2 regions of the Geobacillus sp. DSP4a genome follow, and region 1 is predicted to be linked to the other one. Evidence: a T-box and tRNA genes for the amino acid it is inferred to sense, from the RefSeq annotation. Region 1 holds a T-box; the other holds one or more tRNA genes.
What was found. A T-box is a leader RNA that pairs with one kind of tRNA and senses whether it is charged. The one in region 1 lies ahead of pheS (phenylalanine--tRNA ligase subunit alpha), so its partner is inferred to be a tRNA-Phe.
Positions count from the first base shown of each region.

Region 2: it has a tRNA-Phe gene. The T-box ahead of pheS (phenylalanine--tRNA ligase subunit alpha) is inferred to sense a tRNA for this amino acid. The anticodon was not compared.

Region 1 is NZ_SDLD01000025.1:1,426-12,104, forward strand. It holds gene pheT (phenylalanine--tRNA ligase subunit beta) at 1-1,125, opposite strand, end outside; gene pheS (phenylalanine--tRNA ligase subunit alpha) at 1,147-2,181, opposite strand; T-box leader at 2,224-2,459, opposite strand; gene ETC02_RS10060 (hypothetical protein) at 2,515-2,886, opposite strand; gene ETC02_RS10065 (TrmH family RNA methyltransferase) at 2,927-3,679, opposite strand; gene msrA (peptide-methionine (S)-S-oxide reductase MsrA) at 3,676-4,200, opposite strand; gene ETC02_RS10075 (HI0074 family nucleotidyltransferase substrate-binding subunit) at 4,329-5,072, opposite strand; gene sspI (small acid-soluble spore protein SspI) at 5,200-5,409, shown strand; gene ETC02_RS10085 (M42 family metallopeptidase) at 5,438-6,526, opposite strand; gene ETC02_RS10090 (dUTP diphosphatase) at 6,619-7,104, opposite strand; gene ETC02_RS10095 (DUF1294 domain-containing protein) at 7,120-7,371, opposite strand; gene rplT (50S ribosomal protein L20) at 7,479-7,838, opposite strand; gene rpmI (50S ribosomal protein L35) at 7,864-8,064, opposite strand; gene infC (translation initiation factor IF-3) at 8,078-8,656, opposite strand; ribosomal protein L20 leader region at 8,652-8,783, opposite strand; gene thrS (threonine--tRNA ligase) at 8,998-10,679, opposite strand, start outside.
Region 2 is NZ_SDLD01000087.1:359-4,223, reverse strand. It holds partial or broken rRNA gene ETC02_RS16245 (23S ribosomal RNA) at 1-117, shown strand, start outside; tRNA gene ETC02_RS16240 (tRNA-Asn) at 247-321, shown strand; tRNA gene ETC02_RS16235 (tRNA-Ser) at 326-416, shown strand; tRNA gene ETC02_RS16230 (tRNA-Glu) at 431-502, shown strand; tRNA gene ETC02_RS16225 (tRNA-Val) at 512-587, shown strand; tRNA gene ETC02_RS16220 (tRNA-Met) at 746-822, shown strand; tRNA gene ETC02_RS16215 (tRNA-Asp) at 827-902, shown strand; tRNA gene ETC02_RS16210 (tRNA-Phe) at 1,036-1,111, shown strand; tRNA gene ETC02_RS16205 (tRNA-Thr) at 1,430-1,505, shown strand; tRNA gene ETC02_RS16200 (tRNA-Tyr) at 1,512-1,596, shown strand; tRNA gene ETC02_RS16195 (tRNA-Trp) at 1,604-1,674, shown strand; tRNA gene ETC02_RS16190 (tRNA-His) at 1,694-1,766, shown strand; tRNA gene ETC02_RS16185 (tRNA-Gln) at 1,784-1,858, shown strand; tRNA gene ETC02_RS16180 (tRNA-Gly) at 1,864-1,935, shown strand; tRNA gene ETC02_RS16175 (tRNA-Cys) at 1,945-2,018, shown strand; tRNA gene ETC02_RS16170 (tRNA-Leu) at 2,080-2,164, shown strand; gene ETC02_RS16165 (IS630 family transposase) at 2,263-2,727, shown strand; gene ETC02_RS16160 (DUF6176 family protein) at 3,032-3,376, shown strand; gene istB (IS21-like element helper ATPase IstB) at 3,506-3,865, opposite strand, start outside.

The DNA of each region.
Region 1 (10,679 bases):
TGGATCGATCCCTTTTTCAAATCGGGTGCTCGCCTCGCTGCGCAGCCCGTGGTCTTTCACCGCTTGGCGGATGACCGGGCTTGTAAAGTACGCCGCTTCAATGAACACGGTCGTCGTGTCGTCGCGCACTTCCGAATTCGCCCCGCCCATCACGCCGGCTAAGGCGACCGGCTCGCGGCCGTTGGTGATGACGAGATGTTCTTCCGTCAGCTTCCGCTCGACATCATCAAGGGTGATGATCGTTTCGCCCGCTTTTGCACGGCGGACGACAATCTCCTTCGAACCGAGGCGGTCGTAGTCAAACGCATGAAGCGGCTGGCCGTACTCAAGCAAAATGTAGTTCGTAATGTCGACGACGTTGTTGTGCGGGCGAATGCCGGCCGCCATCAAACGCGCTTGCATCCAAAGAGGCGACGGGCCGATCCGGACGTTTTTCACAATCCGCCCGGCGTACAGCGGATTGTCTTCCGGCGCCTCAACGCGCACGGAAATGTATTCATGGACATGTTCGCTGTTTTCCTTGACCGCCGCTTCCGGCAGTTTTACATCGCGGCCGAGAATGGCGGCGACTTCATAGGCGACGCCGATCATGCTTAAACAATCGGCGCGGTTGGGCGTCAAGGACAGTTCAAGCACTTCGTCATGCAAGCCGAGCCACTCGATGGCATCGGCGCCGATCGGCGCGTCGCTTGGAAAGACGAAAATGCCGTCCGCGTATTCTTTCGGCACGACTTTCGTTTCGACGCCAAGCTCTTGGAGCGAACAAATCATACCGTTCGATTCTTCCCCGCGCAGCTTCGCCCGTTTGATTTTGAAATTGCCCGGCAGCACCGCCCCGACTTTGGCGACGGCGACTTTTTGCCCTTTGGCGACGTTCGGGGCGCCGCAAATGATTTGCACGGGTTCGTCCTCTCCCAAGTCGACAAGGCATTTCCGCAGTTTATCCGCGTTCGGGTGCGGCTCGCACTCGAGCACATGACCGATGACGACTCCTTTCATTCCCCGGTCAAGCGCTTCGACCCGCTCGACTTCAATGCCGCTTTTCGTAATCCGCTCCGCGAGCTCTTTGGCGGTGATGCCCGTCAAATCGACGTATTCCCCTAGCCAACGGTAAGAAACGAGCATTCCCAACTCCTCCTTTTTCTGTTACACACGCAAAAATTGCCGCAAGAAACGTAGATCGTTTTGATAGAAATGGCGGATGTCATCAATGCCATACTTCAGCATCGCGATCCGCTCCGGCCCCATGCCGAACGCAAAGCCGGTGTACGTTTTCGAATCAAAACCGGCCATCTCAAGCACGTTCGGATGCACCATGCCGGCTCCTAAAATTTCGATCCAACCGGTGCCTTTGCAGACGCCGCAGCCCCGCCCTTCGCAGCGGAAGCAGGACACATCAACTTCGACCGATGGTTCCGTGAACGGGAAAAAGCTCGGCCGGAAGCGGATGTCGCGCCCTTCCCCGAACAGCTTGCGGGCAAATTCGCGCAGCGTCCCTTTCAAATCGCTCATCCGGATGTTCCGGTCAACAACCAATCCTTCAATTTGCGTAAACTGGTGCGAATGCGTCGCATCATCGGTGTCGCGGCGATACACTTTGCCCGGGCAAATGATTTTCACTGGGCCGCGCCCGCGGTGCTTTTCCATCGTCCGCGCCTGCATCGGCGACGTATGGGTGCGAAGCAAAATCTCTTCCGTGATGTAAAACGAATCTTGCATATCGCGGGCCGGATGGCCTTTCGGCAAGTTGAGCGCCTCAAAGTTGTAATAGTCGGTCTCCACTTCCGGCCCTTCGGCGACCGTATAGCCCATGCCGATAAACAAGTCTTCAATTTCTTCAATGACACGCGTCAGCGGATGCGGGTTGCCAAGACTCACAGGCCGGCCCGGCAGCGTCACATCAATCGCCTCGGCAGCCAGCTTCCGCTCCACTTCCTCCTGTTCCAGTTTCGCTTGTTTCGCTTCCAGCGCCTGTTGGATTGCCTCTCTTACTTCATTGGCAAGCGCGCCGATTTTCGGGCGCTCTTCCGGCGGCAATGCCCCCATGCCGCGCAGCACTTCGGTGATCGGCCCTTTTTTGCCTAAATAGGCGACGCGCACGTCATTCAGTGCTTTGACGTCTTTCGCCTCATCGATTCGGCGAAGCGCTTCTTGCTTCAGCTCGTACAGCCGTTCTTTCACTTGAGTCCCTCCTCTATCCAAAATAAAAAACCCGCCCCCCCGGTAAGGGACGAGTTGTTGCTCGCGGTACCACCCTTGTTAACAGCACAAATGTGCTGTTCGCTTCATTGCGATAACGGCCGAAAGCCGGAACACCTTTACATCCCCTTTTGGGATGGTCCCGGTGCCAACTCGGGAGGTGAACTTCACTTGCGTCGGCCATAAAAACGCTCCCAGTCTCCGGCGTTTTCTCCCTGGATGGCGAGCAGCAAGCTACTTTTCTCCGTCATCGTTGTTGTCCGTATGGAAAATTGTCGCTATTCATTATACGCAAATGAGTAGGCAAAGGCAAGGTCAGGCCGAAATTTCTTTGCGCAGCTCATCGATTTCCGCTTCCTGTTCAATCGAGCGGATGGCAAGGCGCTCCATAATTTTTTCCTGCCGCACTTGCCCTTCCTTGAGCGCGGCGACATCTTTTTTGACCCCCAACATGTCCTTTTTCATGGCATCCATGTCCTTTTTCATGGCATCCATGTCTTTTTTCATGGCGTCCATGTCTTTTTTCATGGCGTCCACATCACTTTGAAGGCGATCGACTTTGTCTTCGAGTTGTTTCACGCTTCCTTGCAGCTTGACGATATCCATGCGCATTTGTTCGATGTAGGCCCCTTGAACATCAAGACGCTCGAGCACAGCGTTCAATAACGCCCGCAGTTCGCCATCCATCTGTCTCCGCTCCCTTGTCCTATTGATTTTCGATTCTATTTTACCGCACCGCCTGCAAGGAATAAAGCAAAATTCCGGCCGCGACGGCGACATTCAGCGACTCGGCTTGGCCGTAAATCGGGATGTAGATGGTTTCCGTCGTCATCTCGAGCCATTCGCGCCGGACGCCGCTTCCTTCATTGCCGACGAGCAAGGCGAAGGAAGACGAAGGCGGAACGGTGCGGTAATCGACGGCATTCTCCAAGGCCGTTCCGTACACCGGAATGCCCTGCTCCTTGAAACGCGCGATCCATTGCGCCAAATCGCCTTTGACAACCGGAAGATGAAACAGCGACCCTTGCGTCGCCCGCACGACTTTCGGATTGTACACATCGGCGCACCCTTCGCCAAGGATGACAGCATCGATCCCGGCGGCATCGGCGGTGCGAATCATCGTCCCGAGATTGCCCGGGTCTTGCACGGCGTCAATGAGCAAGGCGGTCTTCACGCCTTCAAGCTCGGCCGGCAGCTGTCGGCACACCGCGGCGATGCCTTGCGGCGTCTCCGTGCTGCTGATCGCCTTCATCACCGCTTCGGTCACGATCACAACCGGGACGCTGACGTCCCAGCCGGGCGGGATGGCTGTCCGCTCGTCCACCATCAGCTCAACAAGCGGCGCTCGGCTTTTTACAGCCTCTTCGACAAGATGAAACCCTTCAAGCAAAAACAATCCGGTCTCATCGCGCCCTTTTTTGGTCAGCAGCTTTTTCCATTGTTTGACGCGCGCATTTTTCGGCGATTCGATCCGCTTCACCGTTTCGTCCCCCAATGTTTGGCGATAAACTCGTCGCGCCCGGACGCGGCGCGGTCTTGCTTGTAATGCTCCGGATTTTTCTTATGGTAGTTTTGATGATACTCTTCCGCCGGGTAAAACGTCGTCGCCGGCAAAATTTTCGTTACAATCGGCTTCGAGAAGCGCCCGCTTTCCTCGAGCGCCCGCTTTGACTGCTCGGCGAGCTGGCGCTGTTTTTCGTTATGGTAAAAAATCGCCGTCCGGTATTGCGGCCCGCGGTCGTGAAACTGGCCGCCGTCATCGGTCGGGTCGATTTGACACCAATACAGCTCCAACAGCCGCTCATACGGAAAGACGTCCGGGTCAAACGTGATTTGCACCGCTTCGTAATGGCCGGTCGTGCCGGTTTTCACTTGCTCGTATGTTGGGTTTTCGACATGCCCGCCCGTATAGCCGGAGACGATGCCGTAAATGCCGTCAAGCTCCTCAAACGGCGTCACCATGCACCAAAAGCAGCCGCCGGCGAATGTCGCTTTTTCCATTGTGTCGTCACCTCATGCGTCAAGTTTCTTCATTTGATTATAACAAAATGTGCGCCGTTGTCATCTTTCACGACCAAAGCCAAGTTCCTTCACAAAGCCAGGCTCGTTCCGTTCCGCACGCCGGCCGCTCATGTCGCTGAGTCAAGCCGTTGTTTCATTTCGTCAAGCAAGCGGTCAAACAGCGGGATATAGTGTGTACGGATGCGTTCGTAAATGTCCATCGCCGTTTCTTCGTCATACGTATGGGACGTCCGGTTGCGGTCTTCCAGCATGCGAAGCCATGTCTCTCCGTCTTGAATCAACCCTTCCCGAAACGCCTCGCGAATCGTTTTCCTCGGACTCGTCACTTCAGCGTATCCCTGATGCTCCAAATAAAGTTTCATCCATTTCCATGCTAGTTCGTACGTGAATTCAAAGCGTTGAATGGTCGCATCAACAACAAGGTCATCCGTTTGAGCGTCTCTTGCGGCACTTTGCCGGAGTTTGGAGAGCGCCCGTTCGAAATCGTAAAATCGATCCATCAGCCGGCTCATGGTGACCATCACCTTCCCGTGCTCGTTCGTTTGAAAAATCGTCTTTCCTTCTTGGTCAATATTCATTTTTAGCTGTTCGTTGTGAATTTGATTGTAATCAACAACATCGATCGGATAAATGATCGGAAGTTCATCCAAGTCCGATTGCAGGAGGTACAGCGGGCCTCCCGGTTTTCGAAATTGGATCGCCAAATCGATATCCGATCCTTCCTTGTAATCGCCTCGTGCTCTTGAGCCGAACAAAATGACTTTTTCAATGACATCAGCATAACGGGAAAATAGATGGAGCAGTTGGCGAAATACCGTTCGTTCCAATCCATAGAGCGGTTTCTCGTCCATCGTCGCCATCACTCATTTCGGTCTAGTTTTTCCTCTATTATACCATATACGAGAGCCGCTCCATGTATAAATCCGCCGCCATTGGCAAACGATAACGGTGTACAATACGGCCAATGAGGTGAGACAAATGGATTTGAACTTGCGGAAAGCCATTATGCACAACGTCGCCAACAACTCGAAAGAACAGCTCGAGAATACAATCGAGGACGCGATCCAGCGTGGCGAGGAAAAATATTTGCCCGGCCTCGGCGTCCTCTTTGAAGCCATTTGGACGCACGCCAATGAACAGCAAAAAGACATGATGCTCACCACGCTCGAGCAGGCGGTTAAACAATGACGAACACCGGCCGAATCGGCCGGTGTTTTTATTCGTCAAACGTCAGTTGTTTCACTTTGTCGGCGTCAAGCCGTTTGATTACTTCGACAAGCAGCTTGACCGTGTTTTCATAATCGTCGCGATGCAAAATGGCGGCGTGCGAGTGGATGTAGCGCGTCGGAATGGCGATCGTGAGCGACGGAACGCCGATACCGGTTAAGTGAATTGCTCCCGCATCCGTACCGCCGCCCGGCATGGCATCAAAATGGTACGGAATGTTCATCTCTTCCGCCACTTCGATGACGAATTCGCGCAAGCCGCGGTGCGACACCATCGTCGCGTCGTACAGGACGATGTGCGGGCCGGCGCCGAGTTTGCCCATCGCTTCTTTTTCCGACACGCCCGGTGTATCGCCGGCAATGCCGACATCAACAGCAAACGCGATATCCGGCTGAATGAACTGGGCCGCTGTGCGCGCACCGCGCAAGCCGACTTCCTCTTGCACCGTGCCGACGCCGTATACGGTGTTCGGGTGGTCGACGCCTTTTAACTGCTTGAGCACATCGATGGCGACCGCACAGCCGATCCGGTTGTCCCATGCTTTCGCGAGCAGCATTTTTTCATTGTTCAATACCGTAAATTCAAAATACGGCACGATCATATCGCCCGGGCGGACGCCCCACTCCATCGCTTCCTCGCGGCTTGTCGCGCCGATGTCGATGAACATGTCTTTGATGTCGACCGGTTTTTTGCGCGCCTCCGGCGGCAAAATGTGCGGCGGCTTTGAGCCGATGACGCCGGTGATGTCGCCTTTTTTCGTCACGATCGTCACGCGCTGGGCGAGCATTACTTGGCTCCACCATCCGCCAAGCGTTTGGAAGCGGATGAATCCTTTGTCGTCGATTTGCGTCACCATAAAGCCGACTTCATCCAAATGGCCGGCGATCATCACTTTCGGCCCGCCTGATTTCCCTTCTTTTTTGGCGATCAAGCTGCCGAGGCCATCCGTTGTCACTTCATCCGCATACGGAGCTATGTATGTCTTCATCACATCGCGCGCTTCCCGCTCATTGCCGGGGACGCCTTTCGCATCGGTCAACGCTTTCAGCATTGTCAACGTTTCATCGAGCTTCACCATCTTGGCACCCCTTTCCGGTTTTGTCCACTTTTTTATTATACTTGAAAAGGCTGACGATTGGCAAAATGAATCATTCGCCACCCGAAAAAAGATCAGTAGCGCTCGTTTTGCCGCTTGTGGTTCACTTCATTTTTCCGCCGATACGCCGCCTCGATGTCGTCGGAAGAAAAACCGAGCGCCACGCCAAGCCGCCAATACTCCGCAAACAGCGCATCATATTCCCCTCGCGCTCTCGTCTCCCCGAACCGCTCGGCGGCGCGAAAGACGGCCAAAAACTGCTCAACAAGCGGCCGCTCGACAGCCGGAAGCTCCCGGCTTTCATAAAACAGCCCGCAATCCAGCCCGAGCGACAGCAAAAAATGCAAACCGTCGACATATTCCTCCAGCACCCGTTCCGCCGGCGCCGACGGTTTCACGCTCCAAAATTTAAAACAGCGCGTCTCATTGGCCAGCTCCCCAAGTTCGACGAGAAACGCAAGCATTTTCCGATTGAACAAGTCCTCATGCATAAGGCCGTGCTCTGTTTCAATCCGCTCATCCAACATGCGCTGCATATCGTAAAGCAAAGGCCAATTCATTCTCTCCTCCCCTTTCTACCTCATCCATCGCCAATAGAGAAACAGCTCCACCGCTGCCAACAGCGGCAAGCCATAGCCAAAAGCCCGATGGCGCGTTTTATGGCGAAACGTGTACATTCCAGCTGCCGCACCGATGGCCCCGCCCGCAAACGCCAGCAGCCAAAGCGTCCGCTCGGCGATGCGAAAGCGGCGGCGTTTCGCTTTTTGTTTGTCGAGCCCCATCATAAAAAAGGCAAGAAGATTGATCGCTATTCCGTATTGTACCATATCCATCCCTTTCCTTGACAGAAAAACAGCAGCGCTGATCGGCTTTCAAGCCCCCCATTTCGTTGCCGAAGAAAAACGGCCACCCTTTGTCAGGATGGCCGTCATGGTTACTTATTCAAGTTCGCTTTCGCCAAATCGGCGAGTTGGGCAAACGCCGCTTGGTCGTTGACCGCCAAGTCGGCGAGCATTTTCCGGTTGACTTCGACGCCGGCCAATTTCAAGCCGTGCATCAAACGGCTGTACGACAGGCCGTTTTGGCGGGCCGCCGCATTGATGCGGGCGATCCACAGTTTGCGGAAATCACGCTTCCGTTGACGGCGGTCGCGATACGCATACATGAGCGATTTCATCACTTGCTGGTTCGCAACTCTATATAACGCGTGTTTCGCGCCGAAATAGCCTTTTGCGAGTTTTAACACTTTTTTGCGACGTCTGCGCGTCACTGGTCCACCTTTTACGCGTGGCATAATCGTTCCCTCCTATAGTCGGTCGTTATTTCAAGTTGTCGAGCATTTGGCGAATGCGTTTGAAATCGCCAGGCGAAACGAGCGTCGCTTTGCGCAACTGGCGTTTTTGTTTTTTCGTTTTATTGGCAAACAAGTGGCTCGTATACGCATGGCCGCGTTTCAATTTGCCGCTCGCCGTCTTTTTGAACCGTTTCGCCGAGCCGCGGTGAGTTTTCATTTTTGGCATCACAGTTTCCTCCTTACTTGTTGTCGTTTTTCGGTGCGAGCACGAGAAACATGTTGCGCCCGTCCATTTTCGGCGCCGTTTCGACGACCGCGATGTCGGCGCACGCTTCCGAGAAGCGGTCAAGGACGCGCTGTCCGATTTCTTTATGGGTGATCGCCCGTCCTTTGAAGCGGATCGTCGCTTTCACTTTATCGCCTTTTTCCAAAAACTTGCGCGCGTTGCGCAGTTTCGTGTTGAAGTCATGCTCCTCGATCGTTGGGCTGAGGCGCACTTCTTTCACATTGATGACCTTTTGCTTTTTGCGCGCTTCTTTTTCTTTCTTCTGCTGCTCGAAGCGGAATTTCCCGTAATCCATGATGCGGCAAACAGGCGGTTTGGCGTTCGGCGCCACAAGCACGAGGTCCAAGTTGCGTCTCGCCGCAATTTCGAGCGCTTCCTGCTTCGACTTGATGCCAAGTTGGTCGCCGTTTTGATCGATCAAGCGCACTTCCCGGGCACGAATTTGCTCGTTGATAATGAAATCTTTGCTAATAATGAGCCACCTCCAAGGTTTTTTCCAACTGGCTTGTTTGCCGGCAGAGCCCGCTCTCAACGAAAAAGCGCGGATGCACAAAGCACCCGCGCACGACGTTCGGACAAAAAGTTGGCGAACCGTAACAACCTGCCAACAGCCTTCTTAGCGTCGGTCAGGTGAGAAGCGGGCGCTTCTGCTTTCGTTACAAACAAGCAATCATTCCACTTTATACACTATACCACCTTGGCGATGACATGTCAAGGAGCGGCTCTTGATAAACACAACGTCCTTTATTATAATGGATTCTCACTTCGTTAGCAAGAGAAAATTTTCAGTTGACCGCAACAATGCGCTCCAGCCTCCGCCTGCGCGCGAAAAAAAAGCGGTCCGAAACGCGTCAGACCGCCATAGGTCGTTCCTTATTTCGCCCGTTTTTCCCGCACGTCTTCCGCTAACAAGGCGGCAAATTCATCAAGCCCCATCGTCCGGCTCTCTTTTTCGCCGTAGCGTCGGACGTTGACCGCTCGCTCGGCCGCCTCTTTGTCGCCGACAACGAGCATGTACGGGATTTTTTGCATTTGCGCTTCGCGGATTTTGTAGCCGATTTTTTCGTCGCGCTCGTCGACTTCAACGCGGAAGCCGCGTTCTTTCAGCGTCCGCTGCACGTCATAGGCGTAATCGAGGTGCGCCTCCGGCGACACCGGGATCACCTTGACTTGAACCGGGGCGAGCCATGTCGGGAACGCGCCTTTGTATTCTTCGATCAAGAACGCGACAAACCGCTCCATCGTTGAGACGACGCCGCGGTGGATGACAACCGGGCGGTGCGGCTTCCCGTCTTCGCCGATGTACGTAAGGTCAAAACGTTCCGGCAAGAGGAAGTCGAGCTGCACCGTTGAGAGCGTTTCGTCTTTGCCGAGCGCCGTGCGCACTTGCACATCGAGCTTCGGCCCGTAAAACGCCGCTTCCCCTTCAGCCTCATAGTAGTCGAGACCGAGCTCGTCCATCGCTTCGCGCAGCATTCGTTGCGCTTTTTCCCACATTTCATCGTCGTCGTAATATTTTTCTTTGTCATGCGGATCGCGGTATGACAAGCGGAACGAGTACTCGTCAAGCCCGAAATCTTTGTATACTTCTAAAATCAAGTTGACGACACGTTTAAACTCGTCTTTGATTTGGTCAGGGCGCACGAAAATATGGGCGTCATTAAGCGTCATGCCGCGGACGCGCTGCAAGCCGGTAAGCGCTCCGGACATTTCGTAGCGGTGCATCGTGCCAAGTTCGGCGATGCGAATCGGCAGCTCACGGTAGCTGTGCAGCTTGCTTTTGTAAATCATCATATGGTGCGGGCAGTTCATCGGACGCAGCACAAGCTGTTCATTGTCCATTTCCATCGGCGGGAACATGTTTTCTTTGTAATGGTCCCAGTGTCCTGACGTTTTGTACAGCTCGACGCTGCCGAGCACCGGCGTATACACATGGTCATAGCCAAGCTCGATTTCTTTGTCGACGATATACCGTTCAATGATCCGGCGGATCGTCGCCCCCTTCGGCAGCCAAAGCGGCAAGCCTTGCCCGACTTTTTGCGACGTCGCAAACAGCTCAAGCTCTTTTCCTAATTTGCGGTGGTCGCGCTCCTTTGCCTCTTCGAGAAGATGCAGATAGCGCTCCAAATCTTCCTTCTTGAAAAACGCTGTCCCGTAAATGCGCTGCAGCATTTTGTTGTTGCTGTCACCGCGCCAGTAGGCCCCCGAGATGCTGAGCAGCTTGAATTCTTTGATCTTGCCGGTCGACGGCACGTGCACGCCGCGGCAAAGGTCGAAAAACTCGCCTTGCTCGTAAATGGAAATCGTCTCGCCTTCCGGAATATCAGCGATCAACTCGAGCTTCAACTCATCGCCGATTTCTTCATACAGCCGGATAGCTTCTTCACGGCTCACTTCTTTGCGGACGATATCCAAGTTTTCTTTGACAATGTTGCGCATTTCCGCCTCAATTTTCGGCAAATCGTCCGGCGTCAGCTTATGCTCCATATCGATATCATAGTAGAAGCCGTTTTCAATAACGGGTCCGACGCCGAGCTTGACGTTGCGATACAGCC
Region 2 (3,865 bases), on a different contig from region 1:
TTTCCCACCGCGTCAGGCGGGTAAGATCCCTCGAAGATGACGAGGTCGATAGGTCCGAGGTGGAAGCGTGGCGACACGTGGAGCTGACGGATACTAATCGATCGAGGGCTTAACCAAGAAAAGCGGAGGCGAGCGGTTCGCCCCGGCTTCTTCCCGAAACGGTTATCTAGTTTTGAAGGAATGAAAAAAAGTCCTTGACAGCTCAACGCGAATCATTATAATAATAAATGTCTAAAGTGATGTCATTCCGCAGTAGCTCAGTGGTAGAGCAATCGGCTGTTAACCGATTGGTCGCAGGTTCGAATCCTGCCTGCGGAGCCATCGTGGAGAGCTGTCCGAGTGGTCGAAGGAGCACGATTGGAAATCGTGTAGGCGTGAATAGCGCCTCAAGGGTTCGAATCCCTTGCTCTCCGCCATGATTCATCAACATGGCCCGTTGGTCAAGTGGTTAAGACACCGCCCTTTCACGGCGGTAACACGGGTTCGAATCCCGTACGGGTCACTTCTTCGTGGAGGATTAGCTCAGCTGGGAGAGCACTTGCCTTACAAGCAAGGGGTCGGCGGTTCGATCCCGTCATCCTCCACCATTTTTAATCGTTGTGGAGTGGAGCGACGAGCCTTTGCTTCATCGAATTCACTTCGAGTTGCCTCGACGCATCTGGCATCTTTGAATCAGCTTGTAGAGGAAGAGGCAACGGACAATAACGCTAAGAACATTGTGCAAATTAATTTACTTTCCTATCGTCGCGGGGTGGAGCAGTCCGGTAGCTCGTCGGGCTCATAACCCGAAGGTCGCAGGTTCAAATCCTGCCCCCGCAACCAAATTGGTCCCGTAGTGTAGTGGTTAACATGCCTGCCTGTCACGCAGGAGATCGCGGGTTCGAGTCCCGTCGGGACCGCCATTGTTTCAAAATTATGAAAAGAGACAGCTCAGCAGCTCAGTCGGAGTTGCCTCAACGCATCTGGCTTCCTCGAATCACCTTGCAGAAGAAGAGACACAGTGCAGTACAAGCAAAGTAACGTAAAACTTAATATGGCTCGGTAGCTCAGTCGGTAGAGCAAAGGACTGAAAATCCTTGTGTCGGCGGTTCGATTCCGTCCCGAGCCACCATATAACATAATGTGCATCATATGTATGCCAACTTAGCTCAATTGGTAGAGACGAGCATCCGCTTCATCGAATCGGCTGCAAGTTGTCCCGACGCATCCAGCTTCTTCGAGTTGGCTGGTAGAGGAAGGGACACAACAAATGAACAATGAGCCGCGATTTATATCATAGTTATGCCGACTTAGCTCAATTGGTAGAGACGAGCACTTGCTTCGTCGAGTCGGCTTCGAGTTGCCTCGACGCATCCTGCTTCCTCGAATCAGCTTGTAGAGGAAGAGGCACAGAGCACAACAATGAGCCACCTTCTTGTATTTGTTTTATGCCGACTTAGCTCAATTGGTAGAGCAACTGAATCGTAATCAGTAGGTTGCGGGTTCAAGTCCTGCAGTCGGCACCATTCCTTGGAGGGGTAGCGAAGTGGCTAAACGCGGCGGACTGTAAATCCGCTCCCTTTGGGTTCGGCGGTTCGAATCCGTCCCCCTCCACCATGATTGAAGGGGCATAGTTTAATGGTAGAACAGAGGTCTCCAAAACCTCCGGTGTGGGTTCGATTCCTACTGCCCCTGCCTTTTGATTATCATTATGGCGACTATGGCGAAGTGGTTAACGCACCAGATTGTGGCTCTGGCATGCGTGGGTTCGATTCCCACTAGTCGCCCTTCACTTTTACAGCGTTGGGGTATAGCCAAGCGGTAAGGCAACGGACTTTGACTCCGTGATGCGTTGGTTCGAATCCAGCTACCCCAGCCAATGATGCGGAAGTAGTTCAGTGGTAGAACACCACCTTGCCAAGGTGGGGGTCGCGGGTTCGAGTCCCGTCTTCCGCTCTCGATCAAGGCGGCATAGCCAAGTGGTAAGGCAGAGGTCTGCAAAACCTTTACCCCCGGTTCGAATCCGGGTGCCGCCTCCATCTAATGAATATAAAAAGTGTTGACAGACATGAAGTAATGTGATAAAATAATGCATGTCGCGCCGATGTGGCGGAATTGGCAGACGCGCACGACTCAAAATCGTGTGGGGTAGCCCCCCGTGTGGGTTCGACTCCCACCATCGGCATCGAAAATAGGGAGAAAGGCTTTAGGGACAAGGGGTTTCACGTAAGTGGAATCCCTTGTTTTTTATTTACCGAATACGATTCGAGAAAAGAAAATCGTGTGCGTACAATCGTGTTCGGTGAGGTGAAATGGAAAGTGCCTACGTGCGGCCATCATGCCCACGTTTCTGTATTTGGGGCGGTGAATGTGCTCAATGGGGACACCGTTCTTCATCGAGCAGTCGCTGCGAATGCGACGACGTTTTTGGATTTTTTAAAGATCTTGAAGAGCCGTTATCCAGACCAGCTGATCGTGCTCGTGCTCGACAATGCCCGCATCCACCATGCCAAAATGGTGAGAGATTTCTTGCGCCAAGAAGGGGAATCGTTTCACTTGATCTTTTTAGCTCCTTATTCCCCACAGCTGAATCCCATCGAACGCTTGTGGAAATGGCTCAAGGATGCGGCCATTGCCAATGTGTTTCACAAAGATCAAATGGATATTGACCAAGCCATTGCCCGGTTTATGGAATATATAGATCAACAACCGGAAGAGGTGCTTCGACGCTTGGGGTGTGCAGCGTGATGCAAAGGTTAACTTTTCAAGGTGCATTTATATAGTTAAGTGTAAAATTATAGAAGGAATTATATAGATAGGAAGCGAAATAGAGTAGAAAGATAAGGTGAAAAACGAACGTCTAAGCAAGGGATGCTGCTCGATGTAGTATGCTATATCATTTTTCTGTTAGTTGTCTGGCATGTGGCGCACGGTCACATTGATGACTATTATGCGACGCTTATCTCCACCGTTTTCGGCATGGCATACAAGATATACTGCTTTCTTTCTATATTTTGAAGCTCATCAATAAATAGAAAGGTGGAAGCATGAGATGAAAGTAGAATTAAGCAAATTTCGCGTAAAGGAAGGAAAATCGAAGCGGGTGGATGAATGGATGGAATTATTAAACACACATATGAACGAGGTGCTGTTGACGCTCAAAGATGAAAAAATGCATGTCGAAGCGATCTTCCGCGAGCGAAATGAGGAAGGAGAGTTTCTTTACTGGTTCTCTGTTCAGGGAGAAGGCGGGATTTCCGTAGAAGAGTCCGAACACGAAATTGATAAAAAACATTTGGCGTTCTGGTATGAGTGTATTGATGAGGAATATAACGAACCTGTGATCACAACAGAAGTAGTGATGATTCCAGAGCATATTCGTAAGGCGATGGAGTAAGCAAGTTTGAGAAGTTAATCATGAATCTATATATATAAATTGAAATAAAGGTTTTCTCCCGTTCCACGGTGTCAAGGCCGATTATTTTTTCCCCAAAATCGCCGGTTTAAAATTCCCCAGAAGGACCTTTCATTGATCCTTCTGTTTTTCTTCTTGGAGCCTCTTTTCCCGTAATCGATAGCTTTCCCCCTTTAGGTTGAAAATGATGGAATGATGCAGTAATCGATCTAACATCGCTGTCGCCAAAACCGAGTCTCCCACGATTTCTCCCCATTCCCCAAAGCTTTTGTTGGAGGTGAGGATAATCGGGGCATGCTCGTACCGCCGGGCGATCACTTGAAATAAGTAATGAGCGCTGTTCGGGTCCAGTTTTAGATACCCCATTTCATCAATAATGAGAACGGTTGGCTTCACAAAGACACGAAGCTTTTTCTCCAACTTTCCTTCCTGGTCGGCTCTTCTTAACTGATTGACCAAATCGTGAGCGGT